Regions from separate parts of the Mesorhizobium sp. WSM4829 genome, predicted to be linked through region 1. Evidence: predicted binding sites of a transcription regulator. Region 1 holds the regulator's gene; each other region holds the start of a gene.

The links. Region 1 encodes LexA, which represses DNA repair genes until DNA is damaged. Its sites were predicted from a motif close to TGTTCNNNNTGTGTTCNG; they were not measured.
Region 2: a site for LexA is predicted at 1,996-2,013, ahead of dinB (DNA polymerase IV). Genes of this name have one in related genera too.
Region 3: a site for LexA is predicted at 1,569-1,586, ahead of AC0L17_RS29980 (ImuA family protein). Genes of this name have one in related genera too.

The regions. Positions count from the first base shown of each region.
Region 1 is NZ_JBVVQJ010000016.1:126,013-129,284, reverse strand. It holds gene AC0L17_RS17455 (ComEC/Rec2 family competence protein) at 1-1,532, shown strand, start outside; gene lexA (transcriptional repressor LexA) at 1,526-2,278, opposite strand; gene AC0L17_RS17445 (molybdopterin molybdotransferase MoeA) at 2,383-3,272, opposite strand, start outside.
Region 2 is NZ_JBVVQJ010000022.1:20,674-23,945, reverse strand. It holds gene AC0L17_RS20725 (hypothetical protein) at 1-277, shown strand, start outside; gene AC0L17_RS20720 (hypothetical protein) at 309-749, opposite strand; gene AC0L17_RS20715 (GNAT family N-acetyltransferase) at 1,043-1,501, shown strand; gene dinB (DNA polymerase IV) at 2,071-3,272, shown strand, end outside.
Region 3 is NZ_JBVVQJ010000046.1:45,948-49,219, forward strand. It holds gene AC0L17_RS29975 (DUF6504 family protein) at 1-545, opposite strand, end outside; gene AC0L17_RS29980 (ImuA family protein) at 487-1,545, opposite strand; gene AC0L17_RS29985 (metallopeptidase family protein) at 1,719-2,141, shown strand; gene AC0L17_RS29990 (DUF1737 domain-containing protein) at 2,331-2,537, opposite strand; gene AC0L17_RS29995 (HpcH/HpaI aldolase/citrate lyase family protein) at 2,563-3,272, opposite strand, start outside.

The DNA of each region.
Region 1 (3,272 bases):
GGGAGATTGCCGCTGCGCTGATCGTCGGCGTGCGTGCCGGCATCCCCGAAGAGATAAACGAATCGATGCGGCGCACCGGCATCTACCACATCATCTCCATTTCCGGCCTGCACATGGCGCTTGTCGCCGGCACCGTCATGGGATTGCTGCGCGGCGCCTTTGCGCTGTTTCCCGACTTTTCGTCGCGCCGGCCGGTCAAGAAATATGCGGCCGCTGCCGCACTCGTCTCCATCGCTGCCTATCTGATCTTTTCCGGTATCGTGGTCGCGGCTGAACGCAGCTTCATCATGCTGGCGGTAATGCTTGTCGCCGTGCTGTTCGACCGGGCGGCACTCACCATGCGCAACCTGGCGATTTCGGCCATCGTCGTCATCGTCGTGTCGCCGCATGAGGTGGTCGGCGCAAGCTTCCAGATGTCCTTCGCCGCGACTGCGGCTCTCGTGGGCGCCTATGCCGGTTGGTCCGACTACCGTGCCGACAAGGCCAAGGCGCCGCGACAGCGACGGTCACCGGTCGCTTTCGTCACGCGCAAACTTGTCGCTGGGGCAGGCACCATCGCAATGACCTCCGTCATTGCCGGCAGCGCCACCGCGCTCTTCGCCATCTGGCACTTCCAGCGCGTCTCGCCGCTCAGCCTGTTCGCCAATCTGGCCGTCATGCCGATCGTCACGATCGTCATGTTCCTGGCCGTCCTCAGCGCCCTGGCAATGTCTTTCGGCCTCGACGGCCCCTTCCTCTACATGATGGGCAAGGGCCTGACGGCGATGATCGCAATTTCGGGATGGATCTCGGAGCGTTCGCCGGTCGATGCAGTCGGACTGATTTCGTTGCAATCGGTTCTGCTGGTGACGGTCGCCCTGGTCATCGCCACGATGGCGACGACATGGCTGCGGCTTGCCGCACTTCCCTTTGCGCTCGCCGGCCTGCTGACGATTTCCGAGACGCGCATCCCCGACGTGCTGATTTCGGAGGATGCGCATCTGGTGGCGCTGCCGATCGGCGGCGGCGAACTTGCCGTCAACCGGATGCGTTCGAACGAATTCACCACCGACAACTGGAAACATGCGCTGGTTTCAACGACGATCGTCGAGCCGGAGACATTCGAAAAAGGAGATGTGCGGTTCGACATCGCCGACCCGGCCGACCTGCCGCCGGGAGCACCTTTCACCTGCACTGCCGGCCTGTGCCTGGCCCGGCATCCGTCCGGCGCGCTCATTGCGCTCGCCGACGACCGGAAAACCGCGCGGCCGGCCTGTGCCTTTGCGGATTTGATCGTCATCGACGACGCCACAGCCTATTACAAACCCTGCCGCAACCCGCTGGTTCTCGTCGTCACCAAACGGCAGCTCGCCCGCATGGGCAGTGCCGCCGTCTTCTTCGATCCGCTATCGGCGAGGATGCGCGCAGAAATCCGTTTTGCCGTCAGACAGCCATACAGGCCCTGGCATGAGCAGCGGCGATTTTCGCGCGAGGCGAGGGGCCTGCCGCCATACCGCAGGGCCGAGAAACCCCAGAAGCCTGCCGCTCAGTAACGCCGGATCAGTCCGACGAGCTTGCCCTGCACCTTGACCCGGTCCGGCCCGAAGATGCGCGTCTCGTACGCCGGATTGGCGGCTTCCAGTGCGATCGAGGCACCTTTGCGGCGGAATCGTTTCAGCGTAGCTTCCTCCTCGTCGACCAGCGCGACAATGATCTCGCCAGGCTGGGCGGTGTCGGCGTTGCGGATGATGACCGTGTCGCCGTCGAAGATGCCGGCCTCGATCATCGAATCACCCTTGACCTCCAGCGCGTAGTGCGTGCCGCCGGTGATCATGTCCGGTGGCACCGAGATCGAATGCGTCTGGTGCTGGATGGCGTCGATCGGCACACCGGCAGCGATGCGGCCCATCACCGGTATGGAGACGGTGGCAACGACGTCGTCGTCATTGCCGGCAGCACGCATGCGCGAAGGCGCCGGCTTGATCTGGCGTCCGAGGCCGCCCTGTCCAAGCCCGCCCTGGCCAAGGCTGCCTTGAATGACGCTCGGCGAGAATTTGCGCGCCGCATTGAGGCCCGGCGCGATCGAATCGGGCAGGCGCAGCACCTCCAGCGCGCGGGCGCGGTTGGGCAGGCGGCGAATGAAACCGCGTTCCTCCAGCGCCGTGATCAGCCGGTGGATCCCTGATTTGGAGGCGAGGTCGAGCGCTTCCTTCATCTCGTCGAACGAGGGCGGAATGCCGCTTTCCTTCAGCCGTTCGTGAATGAACATCAGCAGTTCATGTTGTTTGCGTGTCAGCATCGCGACCCCCAACAGAATCAGAAAAACAAACCCAGAACAAACACTATCTGTTCCAGTTGTGTTCCGCAACCATTTAAAGTTTAATGAATGTGTTGACGTTTTGTTCAGCGTAGCATCAGCACGCTGCAGGCGGCGCCCGCTGCGGCTGCGGGAGCGAATGGCTCGCGCACGACCAGTCCGTTGGCGTCGGCCAGCATTCTGAGCATCGAGGAATCCTGGATACTGAACGGCGTTGCCTCAAGCGTGCCAGCTTCTTCCTTCACCACCGCGCGTACATAGTCCTGCCTGAGATCGTTGGCCGGCATGGCGGCGCCGAGCCGCGCCTGACGCATGTCCTGGCGGAAGGCGCGGCCGCCGAGCCGCGCCAGCAGCGGCTTCAGAAAGAGCTGCGTGCAGACCAGGCTGGCCACCGGATTGCCGGGCAGGCCGATGCAGCGGATGGCGCCCAGCCGCCCGAACATCAGTGGCTTGCCGGGCCGCATGGCGATTTTCCAGAAATCGAGCGCCATGCCTTCGCCGGTCAGCACGTCATGGACGAGGTCATGGTCCCCGACCGAGGCGCCGCCCAGCGTGACGATGACGTCCGCGCCTGCGTCGACGGCTTTTGTCACCAGCGCGGCGATCGCCTCCTTGCGGTCGGGGGCGATGCCGAGATCGAGTGCGCTGGCGCCGACCGAGCGGGCCGCGGCGGCGACGCCATAGGCATTGGAGGAGATGATCTGGTCGGGGCCAAGGTCGCTGCCCGGCGGCAGCAATTCGTCGCCGGTGGCGATGATGGCGACCAGCGGCCGTTTCACCACGCGGACCTGCTGGTGGTTGGCCGACGCCGCCAGCGACAATGCCGCCGGATCAAGCAGGCGGCCTTTCTCCAGCAGCGCGTCGCCCTTCGAGAAATCGAGCCCGAGGCGGCGGATGTTGCGGCCTTCAACCGTGGGCGCGGTCACTTCGACCATGCCGCCGCCGAGGTCGCGGGCATTCTCCTGGATGACGATGG
Region 2 (3,272 bases), on a different contig from region 1:
CGGCATAGGCCGGGCGCGCCTCGGCCATGGCCAGCGCAAGGCGCTGGTCGACCGGCTGAAGCTCGGCGAGGCCTTGTTCCTGGCGGCGATCGGCCCGGCGCAATCGGCTGAAGAGGCGCTCGAGGACGCCGCCCGCTTCATTGCCTGTTATCGCAATATGCCGCGCTGGCGCCAGGAAAGGCGCGGCGCCGATCTCGCCCGCGCCAGGCAGCAGCTTCTGCTGGCGCGCTTCTTCCGCCGCTACGGCCACCGCCTCTGGTCACGGCAGGCGGCGTAAGCTGGAAGTCGGCGAAACCTGCGAATGACAGCTACGGTGCGGATCGCGTTGGCGGAATATATTCGCTATCCGGCACCGGCAGCCGCCCGTCCGTGTTGACCGCCGCAGCCCACATCCGGAAATCGACAACGGCCCTGCAATCTATATTGGCCTGGCCGAAATAAGGAGCCCCATACGAGCATCCCGCACCCGCTATTCTGGTAATGATTTCAGGCGCGCTGCCGACTGGGCCGAAGGCAACGCCATCGACGTCGAGAATGGTTTTGTAGCCTTGCCACAGCCGGGCCGTCGCCTCCTTCGTGCGAAAGACCAGCCAGTTCTCACCGTCGGAAAACCTGAAAGTAATTGTCCCATCGGAGAATTTCGTCCGCGTGACCTCACCAGTGCAACCGAGCTTCTCGTTGCGGGCGACAAGGCGCTTGCACTCACCTTCGACCGTCCAGGTGCCGGCCTGCCCGTCTTTTGGTTTCAACGATGCACCGGCTGCCGCCGTTGCAGGCATCCCCGCTAAAATGGCCGCTGTTAGCACGACGCTGGCGATGACGGATCGATTGACCAAGGCAACCCCATTTGGCGAATGCGCGCAGTCTTCTATGCCTCTTCTTCCTTAGAATCTCGCTCTGAAGCCGTTAGATTTGAACCGTCGTGTCCGAGAACAGACAGTCTTGCGCAAAGCTCGCCGTCCTCGAGATGGTCATGCGCAAGGACGCCGCCGCTCAACCCGCACTTGCCGTCACCAAGCCCGCGCCGTATGTCTCCCGCTCGATGAGCGAGATCAAATTCCGTCGCGCGCAAGCGCCCGACCTGCCGGCGATCGTCGCGCTGCTTGCCGACGATGCGCTTGGCGCTGGTCGCGAAGACGCGTCGACGCCGCTCGCGCCGTCCTATCTCGATGCCTTCAGCGCGATCGATGCCGATCCCAACCAGCTGCTGGCCGTGGCTGTCGAAGCCGGGCAAGTGATTGGAACCCTGCAGCTCAGCTTCATTCCGGGTATATCCAGGAGAGGTGCCTGGCGCGGCCAGATCGAAGGCGTTCGCGTCGCGCGGCAATGGCGGTCTCGCGGCGTCGGCAAGCAGATGATCGAATGGGCGGTTGAAGAATGCCGCTCGCACAACTGCAGCTTCGTTCAGCTCACGACCGACAAGAGCCGACAGAAGGCGCACGCCTTCTACGAGGGCCTCGGTTTCACCGCCAGCCATCTCGGCTACAAGATGGGGTTGTAGGTCGCGGCACCTGCCGTCAGCCAATCGTTTGAAGTCGGCGCCGCCCCTCGTCCGCCTGCCGGGCTCTCAAACATTCCGGGGTAGGTGTCGCCGGCGAAGCTGCCGATCTCCCCTTGCAGGGGAGATGCCCGGCGGGGCAGAGGGGGGAGGATCGCAGATTCATTCCAGCTTGGGTTCCTCGCCCCCAACGAAAGTGGGGGAGAGGTGGCTTGGCGAAGCCGAGACGGAGAGGGGGACTGCGCCCTACGAAAGCCCCCTCTCCGGCCGCTTCGCGTCCACCTCTCCCCCGCTTCGCGGTGGGCGAGGAACCCAGGTCTTGAGAGGTCGGCGGGACTACACCCTCCGTCCTGCCGGACATCTCCCCTGCAAGGGGACAGCAGCCGCTTCAGTTTTCGCCAACCACCAACGCTGGAAAGGTAAGCGGATTGGGCAGCGCAGACCTGAAGCGATTGCCCTCCACCTGCCCTCCACGCTCCTTGACAATCCGCCCTATTTGTTCTCTTTATGTTCCACAAAAACCCACCCTCAAGACAATGCGGCGTTCGAACCGCCGCGGGCGAACGGGCCGGATGGAAGCCAACATCCTCCACGCTGATCTGGACGCCTTTTATGCCTCGGTCGAACAGTTGCTCGACCCCGCCCTGCGCGGCAAGCCGATCGCCGTCGGCGGCGGCGTCGTCTTGGCCGCGTCCTACGAGGCCAGGGCCTTTGGCGTGCGCGGCGGCATGCCGGGGCGGCGCGCGCGTGAACTCTGCCCCGGGCTGATCTTCGTCGGCGGCCATTTCAAGGATTATCAGCGACTCGGCGATGCGGCTATTCAAGTGCTCGGCGATTTCACGCCGGTGGTCGAGCGGATTTCCATCGACGAGGCCTTTGCCGACGTCGCTGGCTGCACCCATCTGTTCGGCCCGCCTGCCGAGATCGCGACAACCATCCGCCGCCGCGTGCGGGCGGAGCTCGGGCTACCGATCTCGGTCGGCGTGGCGCGCACCAAGCACCTGGCCAAGATCGCCTCGCAGGTGGCCAAGCCCGACGGGCTGGTAGTGGTCGATCCGCGCCACGAGCTGGAGTTTCTGCACGACCTGCCGGTCGAACTGATGTGGGGCGTCGGTCCGGTCACCAGGGAGCGGCTGGCCGGCATTGGTGTGCGCACCATCGGCGAACTGGCGAAGACCAATGGTGGGTCGCTGGAGCGTCTGCTCGGCCCGGCGGCAGGTGAAAAACTCAACGCGCTGGCCTGGAACCGCGATCCGCGAAAACTCGAGACGCAGCGCCGGGCGCGATCGGCCGGCGCGCAATCGGCGCTCGGCAGGAAACCGGCCGAGGCAAAAATCTTCGTGCCCACCCTGCTGCATCTGGCCGACAGGGTCGCCACCAGGCTGCGGGCGAAATCGCGGCCCGGCCGCACGGTGACGGTCCGCGTTCGCTTTGCCGATCTGCGCTCGGTCACGCGTTCGATCACGCTCGACCAGCCGATTTCGGCAACCGCGATGCTGGCCGAGATTGCCGAGGCGCTGGTGCGCAAGGTGCTTGTCGATCATCCGCACGAAAAGACCATTTCGCTGCTGGCGATCGCCGTCTCGCATCTGGAGAAGCAGCCGGCCCTGCAGCTGGAACTGCCGCTCGGCCTCGACGGCGACCGCCTCCGCCCCGGCACCAGGAAGGGTGCGGCACGCTGGACCGCCGACCGCGCCATCGACAAGATCCGCGACCGCTTCGGCTGGGAGGCGGTCGGCTATGCCTCGGTCGCGCTCGGCCAATCGCGGTCGGT
Region 3 (3,272 bases), on a different contig from region 1:
CCGAAGCGGCGGGCGAGCGGCGCGCGCGGTGCTGCCATGACGGCGCCCGCCGTGCGCAGGCCGACGCTTTCCAGGCTGGCGCGGATGTCAGGCTCGATGCGCAGCGCCGCCAGCGGCAAGGGCGCGAGAAGCGCGTCCTCCTCGCCACCGGGGACGATGCGATCACCAGAAAACCGCGCTGCCGCCCAGGCTGCACCTGGTGTGGCGGCAAGGCCGGCGCGGACATCGAAACCCTGATGGAAAAAGCGCGACAGGATGTCGTCCAGCATCGCCCGTTCGCCGCCGAAAAGATGGGTGCAGCCGGTGACGTCGAGGAACAGGCCATCGGCTGCGTCGATCGCCACCAGCGGGGTGTAGCGGTCGCACCAGTCGGCGAGGCTTTCGAGCAGGCGGCGGTCGGCCTCGGGATCGGCTTCCACGACGTCGATCGACGGATGCATGGCGCGCGCGTCGGCTATGCCCATGCCGCGCTTCAGGTGAAGCGCCTCAGCCCGCTCGTCGAGGGCGGCGATGCGCTGCGCGTTCGCCTGGCGATGGCTGATCACCAGCGGCAGGTGATCCGACGGCCGCGAACGCCAGGACCGCCCCAGACGCTGGCGCAGGATCCTTTCCGCGGCGAGATGCGGAAACCACAGGGACAGGATTCGCTGCCCGTTCTTGCCGTCTTTCCCCGGCCCTTCTTTCCTCGAAACTGCGTTCATCGGGGTTCCACTCCAGTGTGAATTGTCCTGGCAAGGCGGTGCGGCTCTTGCCGATGCTGACGGTGAAGGCGGGACGGCCGATCGAGCCGGCGAGCGGCCCGGCGATCGTCTCGCGTGGTGCCGACGGCGCCGCCGACAGGACGAGGCGGACGGGTGCCGCCGTCGGCTCGGGTTCGCCGGCCTGGCGCAGCAGGAACACCGGCCGGCCGGCGCTCTGTGCCCGGGCGTGCAGCCGCCGCGTCGCGGTGAGGTCCAGCCGCTGCGGACTGCCGCGGATTTCGAGGAAGACGGCGGCGAGCGCTGTCATCCGGGCGGCCTCCTCGGCGGTCCACAGCGCGTCGAGGAGCCTTGGCGCCTCGGAAAACAGCAATTGCTCCGGTTCGATGCCGAAAAGGCGATGAAGCCCTGTGGCATAGGGGAAGCCGGCCTCGCGGAAGATTTCCGCGGTGCCGATCCACAGGACCGGCAGTCGCGGCCCCTGTTTGAGGATCAGGCTGACGAGCGACAGGGCGAAGCCGGCGACGGCTCCGGCATCGCGGGTCGCGGCGCCATGGATCTCGCTCAGCGCCGCCTTCGGCAGGCCGCCGCTGAGCGCAGTATCGAGACCTTCGGCGCCGGTGCGCACAAACGCATCGGGCGGCGCCACGGCGAGGCCGCGGCGGACAATTGTCAGATTTTTGGGCGGGATATTTTTGGGCGTGACATCAGCTGTTGGATTCCGGGGCGCATCAACGGGGGCTGCGCCGGCCGGCGCCTGCAGGCGCTCGGGCAGCGTTCCCTCGATCTTCGCGATCTGGCGGCGCAGGGCAAAAACAGTCTCCCGCGCCACGGCGCTTGTCGCCATGACGGTCAGCTTCCACTCACAATTGTTCCTGTTATGTTCTAATAGATTCCAGAGGGCGGCCGAAGAGTCAAGCGGAGTCATGGGGAATTTATTCCTGTCAGCGAAAGGCGGCAACCCGGCCAATTGCCGAGTCCGGCGCGAAAGCCTATATGCCGGGATCAGAAGGACAAAGCATGGCCCGCATCTACAAAACCCGTACCTGGCACGACGAGCTTTCGCCGTCGATGGAGGAAATGGAGTTCCTGGCGCTAGAAGCTTACGCCCATCTGCCGGAGGAGTTTCGCAAGCTGACCGGCGAGATCGTCATCCAGATCGCCGAATTCCCAACCGACGAAATCATGGACGACCTGTCGCTGGAAACGCCTTTCGACCTGCTCGGCCTGTTCGAGGGGCGCGGCATCGCCGAGCGCTGGAATCCGCAGACCGGCGAGGGACCGAACCGCGTCACGCTCTACCGCCGCGCCATCCTCGATTACTGGGCCGAGAACGAGGAGACGCTGGGCGACATCGTCACCCATGTGCTGATCCACGAGATCGGCCACCATTTCGGCCTGTCGGACGATGATATGGAACGGATCGAAGAGGCAGCCGAGTAGGCTGTGCTGATATTCAGGTGATGCCGGCCTGCGAACGACAGTTCCCTGCGCTTCCGGTGCTCACGTACCCAAAAGTACGCTCCGCTCCGGTTCTCGGAAACTACCCAGTCTGGTCGCTTCGCGCCCGTCTTCGACTCCGGCGCGGCCTGACCTGAATCTCAACACACCCTGCGTCGAGCTTTGCAAAATCTACCAATCGCTGAGCTTGGTGCCAGGGCCGTATTCCTGGCCCTCGACATCCTTCACCACGGCCTGGCCGCAGCGCATGACCTTGGCCTCCATGTCGTAGGAATAGGTCGGCGAGCCGAACAGGTGCCAGCCCTTGTTCAGCGCCGCCGTCACCTTGTGGCAGAAGCTGGAATCGTCTGGGCCGGACAGAAAGCGGTAGAGTTTCATTTTTCATTCCTGTGGTGCGTTGCGATCATGTCCCGCTGGCGCTGGCGGCCGCCTTCGCCAGCAGTTTTTCGGCCTGCGCCAGATGCAGCCGTTCGAGCATCTTTCCATTCAGCGCAATGACTTGCCTGCCGGCATTTTCGGCAAGCGCGAAGGCCTCCTTGACCGCACGCGCTTCGGCCACGGCTTCGGCAGATGGCGCAAAGGCGCGGTTTGCGGCATCGATCTGGGCCGGGTGGATCAGCGACTTGCCGTCGAACCCCATGGCGGCTGCTTCCGTGCATTCGCTCGCAAAAGCGTCCAGATCACGAAAATCGTTGAAGACACCGTCAAGCAGGTCGAGGCCACCGGCGCGTGCTGCGAGCATCATCTGCATCAGCCATGGCGTGAGATAGCGCCGGTCGGGCGTAGCGAGAATGCCGGTGTCCTTGACCAGGTCGTTCGTTCCGGCAACGAAACAGACTAGCCGCGAGGCCGGATCGCGGCCAAGCTCGGCAATCGGGCCGATGTTGAGCAGCGCCTTGGGCGTCTCGATCATCGCCCATAGTTTTACCTCGTCGGGTGAAAAATTGTCGTCCAGCACGTCGCCGGCTTCCAGGACGTCGCGCGGCGTGTTGACCTTGGGCAGCAGGATGGCGTCGGGCTCGCAGCTTGCCGCCGCCAGCAAGTCCCTGGCGCCCCATTCGCTGGAGAGCGGGTTGATGCGCACGACCATTTCGCAGCGCAGGTTTGCGCGGT